DNA from 3 places in the Klebsiella sp. HN106 genome. Region 2 is predicted to be linked to each of the others. Evidence: predicted binding sites of a transcription regulator. Region 2 holds the regulator's gene; each other region holds the start of a gene.
The links. Region 2 encodes Fur, which represses iron uptake genes when iron is present. Its sites were predicted from a motif close to ATAATAATGAGAACNACTATCAA; they were not measured.

Region 1 (5,656 bases), on a different contig from region 2:
CCGGCCGTTTTGAAGATAAAAGCCGGGTGCTGCGAATTATCTCGGCGCTGGTGATTCTGTTATTTTTCACCATCTATTGCGCATCCGGTATTGTGGCCGGCGCGCGTCTGTTTGAAAGCACCTTTGGCATGAGCTATGAAACCGCGCTGTGGGCCGGCGCGGCGGCAACCATTATTTATACCTTCGTCGGCGGTTTCCTTGCGGTGAGCTGGACCGATACCGTCCAGGCCAGCCTGATGATATTTGCCCTGATCCTGACGCCGGTCATGGTGATTATTTCGGTCGGCGGCTTTGGCGAATCGCTGGAGGTTATCAAGCAAAAGAGCATTGAGAACGTTGATATGCTGAAAGGGCTGAACTTCGTGGCGATTATTTCGCTGATGGGCTGGGGGCTGGGCTATTTTGGCCAGCCGCATATCCTGGCGCGCTTTATGGCGGCGGACTCGCACCATAGCATCGTACACGCCCGTCGTATCAGCATGACCTGGATGATCCTCTGCCTGGCGGGGGCCGTAGCCGTTGGCTTCTTCGGCATCGCTTACTTCAACAACAACCCGGGCGTGGCGGGCGCAGTTAATCAGAACGCTGAACGCGTCTTTATCGAACTGGCGCAGATTCTGTTCAACCCGTGGATTGCCGGGATTCTGCTGTCGGCGATCCTGGCGGCGGTCATGTCGACCCTGAGCTGCCAGCTGCTGGTTTGCTCGAGCGCCATCACCGAAGATCTGTATAAAGCGTTTTTGCGTAAAAATGCCGGTCAGCAGGAGCTGGTATGGGTTGGCCGCTTTATGGTGCTGGCCGTGGCGCTGGTCTCCATTGCCCTTGCAGCGAACCCGGAGAACCGTGTGCTGGGGCTGGTGAGCTACGCCTGGGCCGGCTTCGGCGCTGCGTTTGGTCCGGTGGTGCTGTTCTCGGTGATGTGGTCGCGAATGACGCGTAACGGCGCGCTGGCCGGGATGATCATCGGCGCCGTCACGGTGATTGTCTGGAAACAGTTCGCCTGGCTGGGCCTGTATGAAATTATCCCGGGCTTTATTTTCGGTAGCATCGGAATTGTGGTCTTCAGCCTGCTGGGTAAAGCGCCTTCCGCAGAAATGCAAAAACGCTTTGCCGAAGCGGACGCCCATTACCACTCCGCGCCGCCGGTGCGCGCGACCGCCGAGTAATGCTCTGTCGCATCATCAAGCCCGCATCATGCGGGCTTTATTGTTTGTGACTCTTGCTAATCGATTGAAAATACGCTGATATCTGAGCATAAATATCAATGAGGGTAGCAAGATGAGTGTCAAACAGGGTGCGATGGCGTTAGTACTGGCAGGGATTTTAAGCGGCTGCGTAGCGCCCGCCGCGAAGATGGCTCCGGCGGCGGATGCTGACGCCTGCCCGGCGGATAACGCCATGGTGCAAACCACGCTCTATTTTGGCTTAAGCCGTCCGGCCGGGAAGGACATTACCGCCCAGGAGTGGCAGCAGTTCGTTGATCGCGACGTGACGACGCGCTTTCGCGATGGCCTGACGGTCTTTGACGCGCGCGGTCAGTGGCTCGGCAATGACGGAACCGTGGCGCGCGAGCAGAGCAAGGCGCTGATGCTGATCCATGGCAAAGATGCGAAGAGCGAAGAGGGGATTGAGGCGCTGCGCAATACCTATAAATCGCGCTTTGCACAGGAGTCGGTCATGCGCGTTGACCAGCCGGTCTGCGTGCACTTTTAATTTGCATCTGATGAAAGACCCGGGTTGCGGCTAATGCCTTACCCGGGCTACGCAACCTCAGCTCGTACGAGCTGCCAGCCCGGGCAAGGCGCTCTGCGCCGCCCCCGGGATCACAGGCAATAACTGCGGTTACAGTACCAGACCAGCAAAGCTGGCAGAGAGCAGGCTGACCAGCGTTGCGCCATACACCAGCCGCAGGCCAAAGCGGGAAACGATATTCCCCTGCTGCTCGTTCAGACCCTTAATCGCCCCGGCGATGATGCCGATAGAAGCGAAGTTGGCGAAGGAGACCAGGAACACTGATAAGATACCCAGCCCGCGCGGCGTCATGCTGGCAGCGATTTTTTGTAGCTCAATCATGGCGACAAATTCATTGGCCACCAGCTTAGTCGCCATAATACTGCCGGCGTTCAGCGCATCGCTTAGCGGGATACCAATCAGCCACGCCAGCGGATAGAAGACATAGCCGAGTATCTGCTGGAAGCTCAGGCCAAACAGGGTGGCGAAGAGCGCGTTAATGGCGCTAATTAAGGCGATAAAGCCAATCAGCATCGCCAGAATAATCATGGCGACTTTGAATCCGGCCAGAATATATTCACCGAGCATTTCAAAGAAGCTCTGCGATTCATGAAGCTTCTCAAGCTTGATCTCTTCCTCGCTGCCTGGTCGCGTCGGATTAATGATCGACAGCACAATAAAAGTGCTGAACATATTCAGGATCAGCGCGGCAACGACATATTTCGCGTCGAGCATACTCATATAAGCGCCGACAATGGACAGCGAAACCGTCGACATTGCAGTGGCCGACATGGTGAACAGGCGGCGCGAAGAGAGATCGCCGAGCACGCCCTTATAGGCAATAAAGTTCTCTGATTGCCCGAGGATCAGCGAACTGACCGCGTTGAAAGATTCCAGCTTACCCATACCGTTAACTTTCGATAACAGGGTACCAATCAGGCGAATAAAAATCGGCAGAATACGCCAGTGCTGAAGAATACCGATGAGCGCGGAGATAAAGACAATAGGGCACAGCACGCCAAGGAAAATAAACGCCAGCCCTTTTTCACTCATGCCGCCAAATACAAAGTTGGTGCCTTCGGCGGCAAAGCCGAGCAGTGATTCAAAAAAGGATGCGATATTTTTCACTAGCCACAGGCCGCTTTCGGCGTGGAGAAAAAAGAAAGCCAGCGCAACTTCAATAATAATTAACTGGATAATATAGCGAATGCGGATTTTTTTACGGTCGTAGCTGGCAAGCCAGGCGAGCGCGAGGATAACCGCCAGCGCCAGCAGGAAGTGCAGGAATTGAGTCATGTTGTTCATTTCGCAGTAAATAAGGTCGCCATTTAGCCACAGCTCTTCGGCCGGGTAAATATCCGGCGCAAAAAATCCCCTTATCCTGCAGGGATGGCTTAAGGCAGAGAAATAATTCCGTAGCTCATTATTTGTTAGCGATTAATTTACAAATCGTCATCATTCCCTACACATTTCACTTGTGTTTCTGATTATTGTAATGATAATCACTATCAGAAATATTTACCTAACTTTGCATCAATTGACTGCGGTTCACATTTAAGGGTTTTGGTATGTTTGTCCCATTTCTCATCATGTTACGTGAAGGCCTCGAGGCCGCGCTGATTGTCAGCCTGATTGCCAGCTATCTGAAACGCACCCAGCGCGGGAACTGGATTAGCGTTATGTGGATTGGCGTTTTCCTGGCGGCGGCGCTGTGCCTGGGGCTGGGGATCTTTATCAACGAAACGACCGGCGAATTCCCGCAACGCGAGCAGGAATTATTCGAAGGCATCGTGGCGGTGGTGGCGGTGTGTATTCTGACCTGGATGGTCTTCTGGATGCGCAAAGTGTCGCGCAACGTCAAACAGCAGCTTGAACAGGCGGTCGATAATGCGCTTCAGCGCGGCAACCACCATGGCTGGGCGCTGGTGATGATGGTGTTTTTCGCCGTCGCTCGCGAAGGTCTGGAGTCCGTATTCTTCCTGCTGGCGGCGTTCCAGCAGGATGTGGGTATCTGGCCGCCCATCGGAGCGATGCTTGGGTTGGGAACGGCAATCGTTTTAGGATTCCTGATCTACTGGGGCGGTATCCGCATGAATCTCGGCGTCTTTTTCAAATGGACCAGCCTGTTTATTTTGCTGGTTGCCGCAGGTCTGGCGGCCGGGGCTATTCGCGCTTTCCATGAAGCCGGATTGTGGAACCATTTTCAGGACGTCGCCTTCGATCTCAGCAACGTGATTTCGACGCATACGCTCTTCGGGACGCTGCTGGAGGGGATTTTCGGCTATCAGGAAACGCCGACTATCAGCGAAGTGGCGGTCTACTTTATCTATTTGGTTCCGGCGCTGGTGCTGTTCGCGCTGCCGTCGGGCAATAACACCACCGCATCCCGAGCCGCGTAGTCGGGCATCGCGAATTCAAATAGTTACAACATACTTATCGAAAGGGATGGTCATCATGATGAATCATTTTCGTCGCACTGCGCTGCAGCTTACCGTTGCCGCGCTATTCAGCTCTGCATTTTACGCCCAGGCGGCCGATATTCCGCAGGTAAAAGTTACCGTTACTGATAAACAGTGCGAGCCAATGAACGTCACCGTCAAAGCGGGTAAAACTCAGTTCATCATTCAGAACCACAGCCAGAAAGCGCTGGAATGGGAGATCCTGAAAGGCGTGATGGTGGTTGAAGAGCGCGAGAATATTGCCCCCGGCTTTACGCAAAAGCTAACGGCAAACCTGCAGCCGGGTGAATATGATATGACCTGCGGCCTGCTGACTAACCCGAAAGGCAAACTGACGGTGACCGGAGAGGCGATCCAGGGTGCCGCGAAAGCCGATGCGCTGCTTAGCCTCGGCGAAGCGATTACCGCCTATAAAGCCTGGGTTAGCGCCGAGACTGCGCAACTGGTGAGCAGCACCAAAGCCTTTACCGATGCGGTGAAAGCAGGCGATATCGAGAAAGCAAAAGCGCTGTATGCGCCAACGCGTCAGCACTATGAACGTATCGAGCCGATCGCTGAGCTGTTCTCTGACCTTGATGGCAGCATTGACGCCCGCGAGGATGACTACGAGAAAAAAGCCGAAGATCCAAAATTCACCGGTTTCCACCGGCTGGAAAAAGCGCTGTTTGGCGATAACAGCGTCAAAGGCATGGATAAATACGCCGATCAACTGCACGCTGACGTTATTGAGCTGCAAAAACGCATCAGCGAGCTGGCGTTCCCGCCGTCAAAAGTGGTTGGCGGCGCAGCCGGTTTGATTGAAGAAGTGGCGGCCAGCAAAATCAGCGGTGAAGAAGATCGCTACAGCCATACCGACCTGTGGGACTTCCAGGCCAACATTGACGGCGCGCAGAAAATCGTCGACCTGCTGCGTCCGCAGCTGCAAAAAGAGAACAGCGCGCTGCTGGCAAAAGTGGATGCTAACTTCAAGAAAGTTGACGCCATCCTCGGTAAATACCGCACCAAAGAGGGTTTTGAGACCTACGACAAGCTGACGGATGCCGATCGTAACGCGCTGAAAGGCCCGATCACCACCCTTGCGGAAGATCTGGCCCAGCTGCGCGGGATCCTCGGTCTGGATTAAGTCGATGGCAGAGCAAAAATACCCTATCAATGAACCGTCGCGTCGGCGGTTACTCAAAGGGATCGGCGCGCTTGGTGGCGCGCTGGCCTTGACCGGTGGCTGCCCGGTGGCGCATGCGGCAAAAGAGAAAAGCTCACCGGGTACGGTCTCCCCCGATGCGCGCATGGAAGCGCAGCCGTTTTATGGTTTGCACCAGGCCGGCGTGCTGACGCCGCAGCAGGCATCGATGATGATCGTCGCATTTGATGTCCTCGCCGGTGATAAAGCGGATCTGGAAAGGCTGTTTCGTCTGCTGACCCAGCGGATCGCCTTTCTGACAAAGGGCGGGCCCGCGCCGGAGACG
Region 2 (5,656 bases):
TGGCGCGCCGCGCTGCCGCGATGGCCGGAGGTGCCAAACTTCACCGCATGTTCCGCATTGCCTACTTCCGGCTTCAGCACATAGTACTGGGCAGTCAGTTGGGCGACGTTAATCAAATCACTCTGTTGCGCAGGTTGACCTGCGCGCTTATCGATTGCCATTGCCTGATCCTTCTGGTGCAAAAGTTAAATGACTAGATCGTACCGCAAACCTTTTCGATCAATTCCGCAGGGAACTGCATGGACTGCATGATGTGTTCGATCATGCTGCATTTGCGACCGGTATTGGTATTTGTGATAACCCACCACGGCGTACCGGGGACCTGCTTAGGCTTAGTCTGATTACCGTTTTTCTGCAGCGTGCGCTCATCTTCAGCGAAATAGACGCGGGTGCGCCCGTGCAGAGACTCGGTGGCCTCGGCAAACGCTTTGCTGTCTAAGGTGTAGAGGGTAGTCAGAACCAGCATGAATCGGTTTACCGCGCGCTTTTGTTCGGCATACTCATCAGATAACAGCAGCTCACGCATCGCGCGAACTTTATCCTTCAGAGGATTAGCGGGCTTCACGTCAACGACAGGCGTTGGCGCCGGTGCCGGAGCGGCTTTCGCTACCGGTGCGGCAGGCTGGGAAACGGCGGAAAACTTCAACATGCGCCGTAAAATGTCGGATGCACTCTCGCCAATATGCTTGGTGTGGCTGGCAATATAGCTATAGAGTTCATCATCAACTTCAATTGTTTTCATCTTAATCCAGTGCGATATCTTTTTCTGAATACAAGTTGTCGGGATTATAGGGACAAATCCCAACCGCGGATAGCGTCAAACCAGGATGACGGCAAAACTCAGAAATCTTCCGGGTCTTGCAGCCGGATGGCAGAATGTTCAACATAATACCCTAACCCGACGGAGCGAAAAAAAGAACTTTGCCATGAAATTAAATAGCCGAGCGCAATCTGCACAGAATCAGCACAATAATCCCCCTATCGTCCTGGTCCACGGCCTTTTTGGCAGCCTGGACAACCTTGGGATCCTCGCCCGCGATCTGGTTGTCGATCACGATACGGTGCAGGTCGACATGCGAAACCACGGTCTCTCCCCGCGCGCGCCGGAGATGACCTACGCCGCGATGGCTGAGGATCTGCTTGATACTCTCAATGAATCGCAGATTGAGAAAGCCACCTTTATTGGTCACTCTATGGGCGGCAAAGCGGTGATGACGCTGAGCGCGCTGGCGCCAGAGCGCATCGCAGGCCTGGTAGCTATTGATATCGCCCCGGTGGATTATCACGTCCGCCGCCATGATGAAATTTTTGCTGCCATCAACGCCGTTACCGATGCGGGCGCCGCTACGCGTCAGCAGGCAACGACGGTCATGCGTCAACACCTTAATGAAGAGGGCGTGGTTCAGTTTCTGCTGAAATCCTTTGTGGATGGCCAGTGGCGTTTTAACGTACCGGTGCTGTGGGAGCAGTACGACAACATCGTCGGCTGGCAAACCGTCCCGGCATGGCCGCATCCGGCGCAGTTTATCCCCGGCGGCAACTCCCCTTACGTGACCGATGCCTGTCGTGACGCGCTGCTGGCGCAGTTTCCCGAAGCTCGGGCGCACGTTATCGCCGGCGCCGGACACTGGGTGCATGCTGAAAAACCGGAGGCTGTGATCCGCGCCATTCGCCGTTATTTGACCTCTATCGCCGCGTAACTGCCTAAAATATACTCGACCGCGCGGCTTAATGTCCGCGGCCGTTGGCGCAGCCCGCCGCCTGATGTATTATGGCGCGCTGTCTGCGTCGGCTATGCCCGATAGCTTGTTTCCCCCGAAGTCACTCTGAATCATGGCAAAAGAACAAACGGACCGTACGACATTAGATTTGTTCGCAACTGAGCGTCGGCCGGGAAGACCGAAAACGAATCCGCTTTCGCGCGATGAACAGCTGCGCATCAACAAACGCAATCAGCTTAAACGCGACAAGAGCCGCGGCCTGAAGCGCGTGGAGCTTAAGCTCAATGCCGATGCGGTCGATGCGCTCAATGAGCTGGCCGAAGCCCGTAACATGAACCGCAGCGATCTGATCGAAGAGATGCTGATGACCCAGCTGGCAGCCCTGCGCGGCCAGGATAAAGCCTAAAACCCTCAAAAAATAAGCTTTCATGTAGCAGAGTGTGCAGTTGGGCGTGATTGCTGTTTCCGCGCCCTTCTCAGTTCTGCTATCATTGCCCCTATCTGCGGGCATTACGCCACTACCACATCATTAAGTTTCAAGAGGTTATTTTACTCATGGCAATCATCGGCATCTTTTTTGGCAGCGACACCGGCAACACCGAAAATATTGCAAAAATGATTCAAAAGCAGCTTGGTAAAGATGTTGCTGATGTTCACGACATTGCCAAAAGCAGCAAAGAGGATCTGGAAGCTCACGATATCCTGCTGCTCGGCATCCCAACCTGGTACTACGGTGAAGCCCAGTGCGATTGGGACGATTTCTTCCCGACGCTGGAAGAGATCGATTTTAATGGCAAACTGGTAGCCCTCTTTGGCTGCGGCGACCAGGAAGACTATGCTGAATACTTCTGCGATGCGCTGGGCACCATTCGCGATATCATCGAACCGCGCGGCGCAACTATCGTTGGCCATTGGCCGACCGCTGGCTACCATTTTGAAGCCTCTAAAGGCCTGGCCGATGACGATCATTTTGTCGGTCTGGCTATCGACGAAGACCGTCAGCCTGAACTGACTAACGAACGCGTCGAAAAATGGGTAAAACAGATTTCCGAGGAGCTGCACCTCGAAGAAATCAAGAATGCCTGAGTCTAAACGGCGTAATCACCATATTTCGCCGAATTGATAGATAAAAGCAATCAAAGTTATAGCTACAAGTTTTTAACTTTTAATCACATATCTGTACAATGTCCTCTGATTTAACGGGGTCGCGTGAAGCACTTTGTAGCGAGTGCCTCGTTTTTGACAGCATACAAGGCCCGATGCTTGCAGTTTTCATTTCACCATGGCAGTTCTATAATGAGACGCATTACATCGGGTGATTCTCTGTATTACTTCCGCTGATGGAAGTAGATCGTTTAGCAACAGGACAGATTCCGCATGACTGACAACAATACCGCATTAAAGAAAGCTGGCCTGAAAGTGACGCTTCCGAGATTAAAAATCCTGGAAGTGCTGCAAGGACCGGATAACCATCATGTCAGTGCGGAAGACTTATACAAACGCCTGATTGATATGGGTGAAGAGATTGGCCTGGCCACCGTCTACCGCGTACTGAACCAGTTTGACGACGCCGGTATCGTCACCCGTCATAATTTCGAAGGCGGTAAATCCGTTTTTGAACTGACGCAGCAGCACCATCACGATCATCTGATTTGCCTGGACTGCGGCAAAGTGATCGAGTTTAGCGATGATTCCATCGAAGCGCGCCAGCGTGAGATTGCCGCCAGACACGGTATTCGCCTCACCAACCACAGTCTGTACCTGTACGGCCACTGTGCAGAAGGCGACTGCCGCGAAGATGAACATGCCCACGACGCGGTAGAGAAATAATCACCGCATCGTTTATCAGCCAAAGCCAGCCTGCGGGTTGGCTTTTTTTTGCCCGCCATCTGCCGCCTCTTCCTCTCGCGCCTGAATACGTTTACTGTCGGTGCATCCTGCTTTATACGGAGTGCTTATGGAGCTTCGCCAGCTACGCTATTTTGTGCGCATTATTGAAACCGGCAGTATGGGCCGCGCCGCGCTTGACCTGAATATCGGCGTCTCCGCGCTTAGCCAACAAATGGCGCGCCTGGAAAATGAACTCGCCATTCGCCTGCTACAACGGACGTCTCGCGGTGTAATGCCCACCAGCGCTGGCCTCGCCTTCTATTCACAGGCGCAGCTGGCGCTGCGTCACGCTGATGATGCGGTTCTTGCTGCGCGCGAGGCGCGGCTATCTGGCCACGTCAGCGTCGGCATGGCCCCCAGCACCGCCTCTGTGCTCGGCGTACCCTTTATCAACGCGATGCGCGAAAGCTATGCCGACGTCCGCCTGCATCTGGTAGAAAGTCTCTCCGGCAACCTTGAACGCATGATCAACACCCGTCAGCTCGATTTAGCGATCGTGTTCCAGAAGGAGAAGCTTGTGCGCTGGAGCGCCAGGCCGATTCTTGAAGAGCGTCTGTTTCTGATTGGCACCCATAAGGTACTGGCTCCCCTTCCCGACGATAGCATCTCGCCGGACCAGCTCTCCGCTGTCCCGCTGATTATGCCAAGCCTGGGGCATGGGCTGCGCGGCAGGCTGGAGGCGATGTGCCAGGAGCATGCGCTTAATGTCGATGTGGTCGCTGAAATCGACGGTCTGGCCCTGCTGATGCGCGCCGTGCGCGACGGCCTCGGCGCCACTTTGCAGCCGGGAGCAGCGATTTCTCATCTCGACGGCGAGCCCCTGAGAGTGATCGGCATCAACAATCCGATACTCAGTCGGCCTAATTTTCTCGTCAGTCTTTCCGATGATGAACTGACCCCATCGGGTCTCGCCGCGCGAGTCATACTGGCAAAAGTCATGCGTCAGCTGGTCGAATCTGGCCGCTGGCCTGGCGCCAGCCTTTACGCACACTAAACCCCTCTTTAGCAATACGCCATAGCGTCCTGCCGCCCTGAGCGCATACATTTCCATTACAAATTTAACAATAAAGCAAACCGTAATGGAGCCAAAAATGGTGGATGTACTGGTGATTGGCGGCGGCAACGCTGCGCTATGCGCCGCCTTGACCGCCCGGGAATCCGGCGCGTCCGTGCTGCTGCTGGAGGCCGCGCCGAAAGAATGGCGCGGCGGAAACTCTCAGCACACGCGGAACCTTCGCTGTATGCACGATGCTCCGCAGGATGTGCTGGTCGACAGCTATCCGGAAGAAGAGTACTGGCAGGATCTGCTGCGCGTCACCGAGGGTAATACCAACGAAGCGCTGGCGCGGCTGGTGATCCGTACCTCATCACAGTGCCGGGACTGGATGCGCCAGCACGGAGTTAACTTTCAGCCGCCGCTCTCCGGCGCACTGCACGTCGCCCGCACCAACGCCTTTTTCATGGGCGGCGGCAAGGCTCTTATAAATGCTTATTACCGCAGCGCGGAGCAGATGGGTGTACAGATCCGCTACAACACCCCGGTCCAGGCGCTCGAATTATATAACGGCGAATTCGTCGCCGCGCTGGCGGGTGAAGAAAGGATTGCCGCAAAAACCTGCGTCCTCGCCGCCGGCGGCTTTGAGTCTAACCGCGAGTGGCTGCGCGAAGCGTGGGGACAGAACGATCGCGGCGAATGGCCAGCCGATAACTTTCTCATCCGCGGAACCCGCTTTAACCAGGGCGTGCTGCTGAAATATATGATCGACGCCGGGGCTGACGTTATCGGCGATCCCTCGCAGTCACACTGCGTCGCCATAGACGCCCGGGCACCGCTCTATGATGGCGGGATCTGCACCCGCGTGGACTGCGTATCGCTGGGCGTGGTCGTAAACCGCGACGCCGAGCGCTTTTATGATGAAGGGGAAGATTTCTGGCCCAAACGTTATGCCATCTGGGGGCGGCTGGTCGCCCACCAGCCGGGACAAATCGGCTATTCAATTATCGACAGCAAAGCGATCGGTCACTTTATGCCGCCGGTTTTTCCC
Region 3 (5,656 bases), 180 kb from region 2:
GCCTGGTGCTGTACATTCTGCTGGCCATTATTATCGCTACTCTGGTGGGATATAGCACCTATACTTTTGTAAAAGCGCTGGCTTAATAATGACGTTAATTTACATTAAAGCGTAATTAACTTAATCACAAATAAGCCCAAAATAATTAACAAAGAAATGAGTGAGAACGTTTAAATATAATACTTAAAGCGTATTTTAATTGCGTACGAAACGATATTGCATTGATTCCCTTTTTACCGGACAATATGTTTTTAACTGATGATTAACAAATAATGAAACATCCGCTAGAAACGCTCATGAGTGCCGCCGGCATTCTCCTGCTGGCTTTACTCTCCTGTCTGCTGCTGCCGGCGCCCTCGCTGGGTCTGACGCTGGCGCAGAAACTGGTGGCGACGTTCCATCTGATGGATCTCAACCAGCTTTATACGCTGATCTTTTGCCTGTGGTTTTTAGCGCTGGGCGCCATCGAGTATCTGGCGCTGCGCTGGGTCTGGCGTCGCTGGTTCTCTCTTGAGCGCTAATCCGCTCAGGTCGCGCATACCGTTGATCAGGCCTTCGCACCAGGCGACATAATCGTGGCCGCTCGAGGAGGGATGAAAGCTCACCTTATATCCCTTCTCGCTCAGTACCCGCCCGAACTCAAGCGTATTGGCATAAATACCGCCGTCCGACCCGCGGGTCTCAAATCTTCCCGCCTGTAGCCAGAAACGGACCGGATAGCGCGGCGAGTGCTGATACTGTCGGGTCAGCCAGCTGGCCTCTTCCCCTTTCGGCGCCCACCAGTACGACCCGGACAGGCTCAGTACGTTGCCAAACTGCCGGGGATAGCGCAGCGCCACCCAGGACGCGGCCAGCCCGCCGTAGCTGGATCCTGCAACCACGGTTTTTTGCCGGGTCAGGCTGAGCCCCTGGCGGTTCAGCCAGGGCAGCAGCTCATGGGCCATAAAATCGGCAAAGTGCGGATTTGGCGGCAGCTCCTTTGCCCGCCGCGGATGATCGAGGCTATCGATAAACACCACGTTAATCGGCGGTAGCCTGTGGCTGGCGATCAGGGCGTCCAGCACGTTGGCGAAGCGGTATTCGTCCTGGTAAGTTTTACCGTCAAAGAGCAGCAGGGTCCAACGCGCGGGCTGCGGCAAACGTGGGCGATAAATCATGACTTCACGCGCGTTTTGCAAAAAGTCGCTGCGCAGCTGATGGCGGGTCAGCGTCCCGTAGCGTAGCGGCTGCGCCATCCGCGGCGCCGAGCAAAAACGCGCGGGGTTAAGAGCCAGCAGGGAGTAGCGACTCCAGCGGTCGTGGGCGGCATTGACGCTATTCGGGTTTAGCGGGTCGGCCTGGGCGCTGACCAGAATAGCCCGCCGCTGCTCGCGCGCGCCGCCGGCTACCTGCGGCACATCCGGGGCGAGCTTATACTGCATTAAGGTATCGGCAGGTACGACGTAGCTACGAAACCAGACGTCAGAATCACCGAGACGAAACAGCGGATCGTGATCCCCCGCCGGCGAACCCAGAATAAACACGTTGCGGCTCGCTCCGCGCCACAAGAAGGTCACCCGCTTATGGCTGGCGTCCACCGATTCCACCATGGGCGTTCCCTCCAGTTCACGCTCCCGCCAGAAAGTCGCCGTTGAGCCTCCCGCCGCCAGTTCCTTCTTCAGCAGCTGCAGGCGCGGGCTGACCGGGTCCAGCGTCTGGATTTTGGCCAGCGCGGTGGTTTCCCGCATCTGCCACTGAAAACGCCAGCGGGCTCCTTCTTCACCGTGGAGCACCAGCGAGGAGGCGCGGTTTACCGGCAGAGAAAATAGCAGGGTTTGCTCGCCGTCCGCCGGGCCGCCCGCCAGCAGCGTGCGCAGACGGCGGTTATGTTCATCCAGCAGTCGGGCATCGGTAACGCCGGAGAGCGTCGCCGCGACGTAGTTCTCTCCCAGCCTGGGCAAGTCAAAACAGACCTCACCGCTGGCGTCGAACTTCCCCTCCAGCTCTCCCTGTAACGAAGGGGATTCACAGTTCATCGCCGCCGCCGGTAAAGCACTTAACCCCAGCAGCAGACCGCTCCACGCCGTTTTCATTGCCCGATAGTTCCTTGTAAGAATTTGTTAATAACGCTAATGCAAATAATAACTATTTGCAATAACATTAAGGCCGTTAATGATGACCGCTGAAGGATTCACTTCGATGAGGGCGGTTTTTGATGGCGATTTAACCAAGGAAAAATCATAAATATGTTTAAATATAATAAGATAACAGCATTATGGACTGCGACTCTGGCGGTATCTTCGATCGGGAATCAGGCGCTGGCGGCGGAGGAAACGCTTGTCGTCACCGCGGGCAGTAGCGAAGATCCTACAGCGCCGCTTAAGGGAATAGTGGCCACCAGGACGCTATCCGCGACAAAAACCGCCGCAGAGATCGTCAAAACGCCGCAGTCAGTATCGGTGGTTACCCGCGATCAAATGCGCGCGCTGGACGTCACCTCGGTATCCCAGGCGCTGCGCTATAGCGCGGGCGTTTTTACCGAATATCGCGGTTCATCTAACCGCAACGACGAGGTTTTCGTTCGCGGCTTTAGCTATGTGCCCAAGTTTCTCGATGGCCTGAGCTACGGCGCGACGGCCTCCTCGCAAACCGGTACTTTCGACCCGTGGCTGCTGGAACGCGTCGAGCTGGTACGCGGCCCGGCCTCGGTGCTGTTTGGCCAGGTAAACCCCGGCGGGCTGATCGCCATGACCAGCAAACGCCCTGTCAGCCAGCCGATTCATGAACTGCAGTTCCGCACCGGCAATCATCATCTTGCCGAAGGCGCTTTCGATTTTGGCGGCCCGCTGAGCGATGATGGCCGCCTGCTCTATCGTCTGAACGGGATCGCCCGTACCCAGAATAGCCAGGTTGAAGATTATAAAGAGACGCGGATGGCCATCGCCCCCGCCCTCACCTGGTATCCTGATGACGCCACGCGCATGACGTTATTAACCAGCTATCAGAAAGACCCGGATGCCGGTTACCGTAACTTCCTGCCGCGCTACGGTACGGTGGAAAGCGTCGACGGCAGCTATATTCCGCGTGATTTTAACGTCAGCGATCCCAGCTACAATCAGTCGTGGCGGGAACAAACGATGATTGGCTATGAATTTGAGCACCAGCCAGACGATACCTTTACTCTGCGCCAGAACGCCCGCTACGCCACCATCAAACAGAAGTATCGCTACCTGGTTTATTCCAGTAGCCCCGCCAACAGCTCGGTACTCTCCCGCCGCGCCCAGCATGAAACGCGCCAGACCGATGAGTTTGGCATTGATAACCAGCTCGAAGCAAAGTTTGCCAGCGGCCAGGTGGCCCATACGGTGATTGGCGGTCTGGATTACAAAACCAGTAAAGATAAGCAGTATCTTGGCCGGGCCGGAGGTTCGCAGTACGATCTCGACTGGCGCAGCCCGACCTACGGCGTTAGCGTCGATGAAAGCGCCTTCAGCCCCGCCACTAATGAACAGCAAAATCTCGATCAGGCTGGGGTCTATGTTCAGGATCAGCTGAGCTGGCAGAACTGGGAACTGTTAGTTTCCGGGCGCTATGACTGGGCGGAAGTACGCACCACCGATTTTACCGACGCCAGCAGCACCCAGCAGAATGATAATAAGTTCACCTGGCGCACCGGCCTGCTGTACGCCTTTGATTCTGGTCTTTCCCCCTATATCAGCTACAGCACCTCCTTTGAACCTAACCTGCAAACCAACCGCGCGCCTGGCGTTGGACCGTTCGATCCCAGCGAAGGCAAGCAGGTGGAAGTCGGCGTGAAATACCAGCCTGACCCAAACGCGCTAATCACCCTTGCGCTGTATGATTTAACGCAAAGTAACGTCGCCACCTACAACAGCGCCGCCGGATGGTTTGAGAATAGCGGTAAAGTGCGTTCCAAAGGGGTTGAGGCCGAAGCGCACGCGACGCTCTTTGAGAATCTCAATCTGATCGCTTCATACACTTATACCGATGCAGAAACCGTCAACACTACCGTTGTCGGTACCGAAGGGAAAACGCCAGCGCGTATTCCGACCCATATGGCTTCAGCCTTCACCAGCTATACCCTGCCGGACGGCGCGCTGAAAAGCCTGACTGCGGGAGTGGGCGTACGCTATATCGGTACCAGCTATGGCGATGCGAAAAACACCTTTAAGGTTCCGGCAGTAGATCTGTATGACGCCATGGTCAGCTATGAATTGGGCGAGCTAAACTCGAGCCTGAAAGGTGCGCAGGTACAGTTCAACGTAAACAACATCGCGGATACCAGATATGTGGCCTCCTGCGCCAGCGATAGCGCCTGCTTCTACGGCATTGGTCGGACGGTGACGGCAACGGTCAGCTACGCCTGGTAAGAACAGCCTCCGCCGGTTTCCCCGGCGGACGCTTTTTCAGTGCGCGCGGCTGTGATTTTCTTTACGGTAGGCACCCGGCGGCTGGTTAAACGTACGGGTGAAGATGCGGGTAAAAGTTTGCTGCGAGTCAAAGCCGTATTTCAGGCAAATATCGTAAACCCGCTGATCGGTATCGCGCAGATCGCGCGCCGCCAGCAGCAGCTTACGCTCGCGGATATAGCGCCCCAGACTCTCCCCTTTGTACTGTAAAAACAGTCGTTGTAAATGCCACTTCGAATAACCGGCATGGCGCGCAATATCGTCAATACGTAGCGGTTGATGCAAATTTTCATCAATCCACTCGACGATAGTATCAATGACCTGAGCGGAAATAGTCATATGTCCTCTCTCCTCCTGAACCACTCTCATCGTTAGCGCCACCAGGCGTTAAATGATTGCGTTTTATCAGCGACCCAAACCGGCTCACCCAGCATAGGCGTCAGCAGTCGCCACGGTCGCCCTGTGCTGGCCTCCGCCAGTCGTTTATACGGATCGTCCCACGTGTGTTTTGCCAGCACGAAGCGCCCGGCATGGCCCGGCAGCACCGCGCGTGCATGAATATCGTCAGCGGCCTGCGCCGTCTCTTCCGGCATCATGTGGATGTACTTCCAGTCCTGGTCATACTGACCGTTTTCCATGATCGCTAAATCCACTTCGCCAAACTGTTCGCCAATGGCTTTAAAGTGCGGGCCGTAGCCGCTGTCGCCGCTGTAGTAAATTTTCTGCTGCGGGGTAACGAACATAAAGCTGGCCCATAGGGTCTGGTTGCGCTTGAGGCCGCGGCCGGAGAAGTGGCGCGCGGGCAGGACGTGTACCGTCAGCTCATCGCTCACCTGCAGCGCCTGATTCCAGTCCGCCTCGCTGATTATCGCGCTCTCCATTCCCCAGTAGCGCAGGTGCGACCCCACGCCCAGCGGCGTTATCACGCGCTTGACCTTCGGCATCAGGGCTTTGATGGTGGCGTAATCGAGATGATCATAGTGATCGTGCGAGATGATCAGCAGGTCGATCTCCGGCATTCCCTCAGCGTGCCATGGGTAATCCCCGGTAAAGGCCTTATTAATAAAAGAGAAGGGTGCGGCATAGTTGCTAAATACGGGATCAATCAGGATGCGTTTGCCCGCCAGCTGCAGATACCAGGAGGAGTGACCGAGCCAGACCATCGCGTCCTGCCCTGACGGCAGGCCCGCCAGATCGGTGTTCACCAACGGCAGCGGCTGGGCCGGTCTGGCGTTCTCGCGCCTGGC

Region 1: the regulator Fur is predicted to act here: its motif matches at 3,221-3,243, upstream of efeU (iron uptake transporter permease EfeU).
Region 3: the regulator Fur is predicted to act here: its motif matches at 2,112-2,134, upstream of ACSIPU_RS09265 (TonB-dependent siderophore receptor).

The regions. Positions count from the first base shown of each region.
Region 1 covers NZ_JBLURD010000009.1:90,937-96,592, reverse strand. Annotated here, with positions in the region: gene putP (sodium/proline symporter PutP) at 1-1,166, shown strand, start outside; gene ACSIPU_RS20010 (DUF3574 domain-containing protein) at 1,279-1,713, shown strand; gene ACSIPU_RS20005 (NupC/NupG family nucleoside CNT transporter) at 1,843-3,027, opposite strand; gene efeU (iron uptake transporter permease EfeU) at 3,300-4,130, shown strand; gene efeO (iron uptake system protein EfeO) at 4,186-5,313, shown strand; gene efeB (iron uptake transporter deferrochelatase/peroxidase subunit) at 5,318-5,656, shown strand, end outside.
Region 2 covers NZ_JBLURD010000002.1:382,936-388,591, forward strand. Annotated here, with positions in the region: gene pgm (phosphoglucomutase (alpha-D-glucose-1,6-bisphosphate-dependent)) at 1-161, opposite strand, end outside; gene seqA (replication initiation negative regulator SeqA) at 194-742, opposite strand; gene ybfF (esterase) at 927-1,700, shown strand; gene ybfE (LexA regulated protein) at 1,834-2,127, shown strand; gene fldA (flavodoxin FldA) at 2,277-2,807, shown strand; gene fur (ferric iron uptake transcriptional regulator) at 3,099-3,551, shown strand; gene tcuR (tricarballylate utilization LysR family transcriptional regulator TcuR) at 3,679-4,605, shown strand; gene tcuA (FAD-dependent tricarballylate dehydrogenase TcuA) at 4,703-5,656, shown strand, end outside.
Region 3 covers NZ_JBLURD010000002.1:558,978-564,633, forward strand. Annotated here, with positions in the region: gene ACSIPU_RS09255 (DUF1158 domain-containing protein) at 273-521, shown strand; gene ACSIPU_RS09260 (alpha/beta hydrolase-fold protein) at 450-2,072, opposite strand; gene ACSIPU_RS09265 (TonB-dependent siderophore receptor) at 2,226-4,370, shown strand; gene ACSIPU_RS09270 (RamA family antibiotic efflux transcriptional regulator) at 4,407-4,748, opposite strand; gene ACSIPU_RS09275 (MBL fold metallo-hydrolase) at 4,781-5,656, opposite strand, start outside.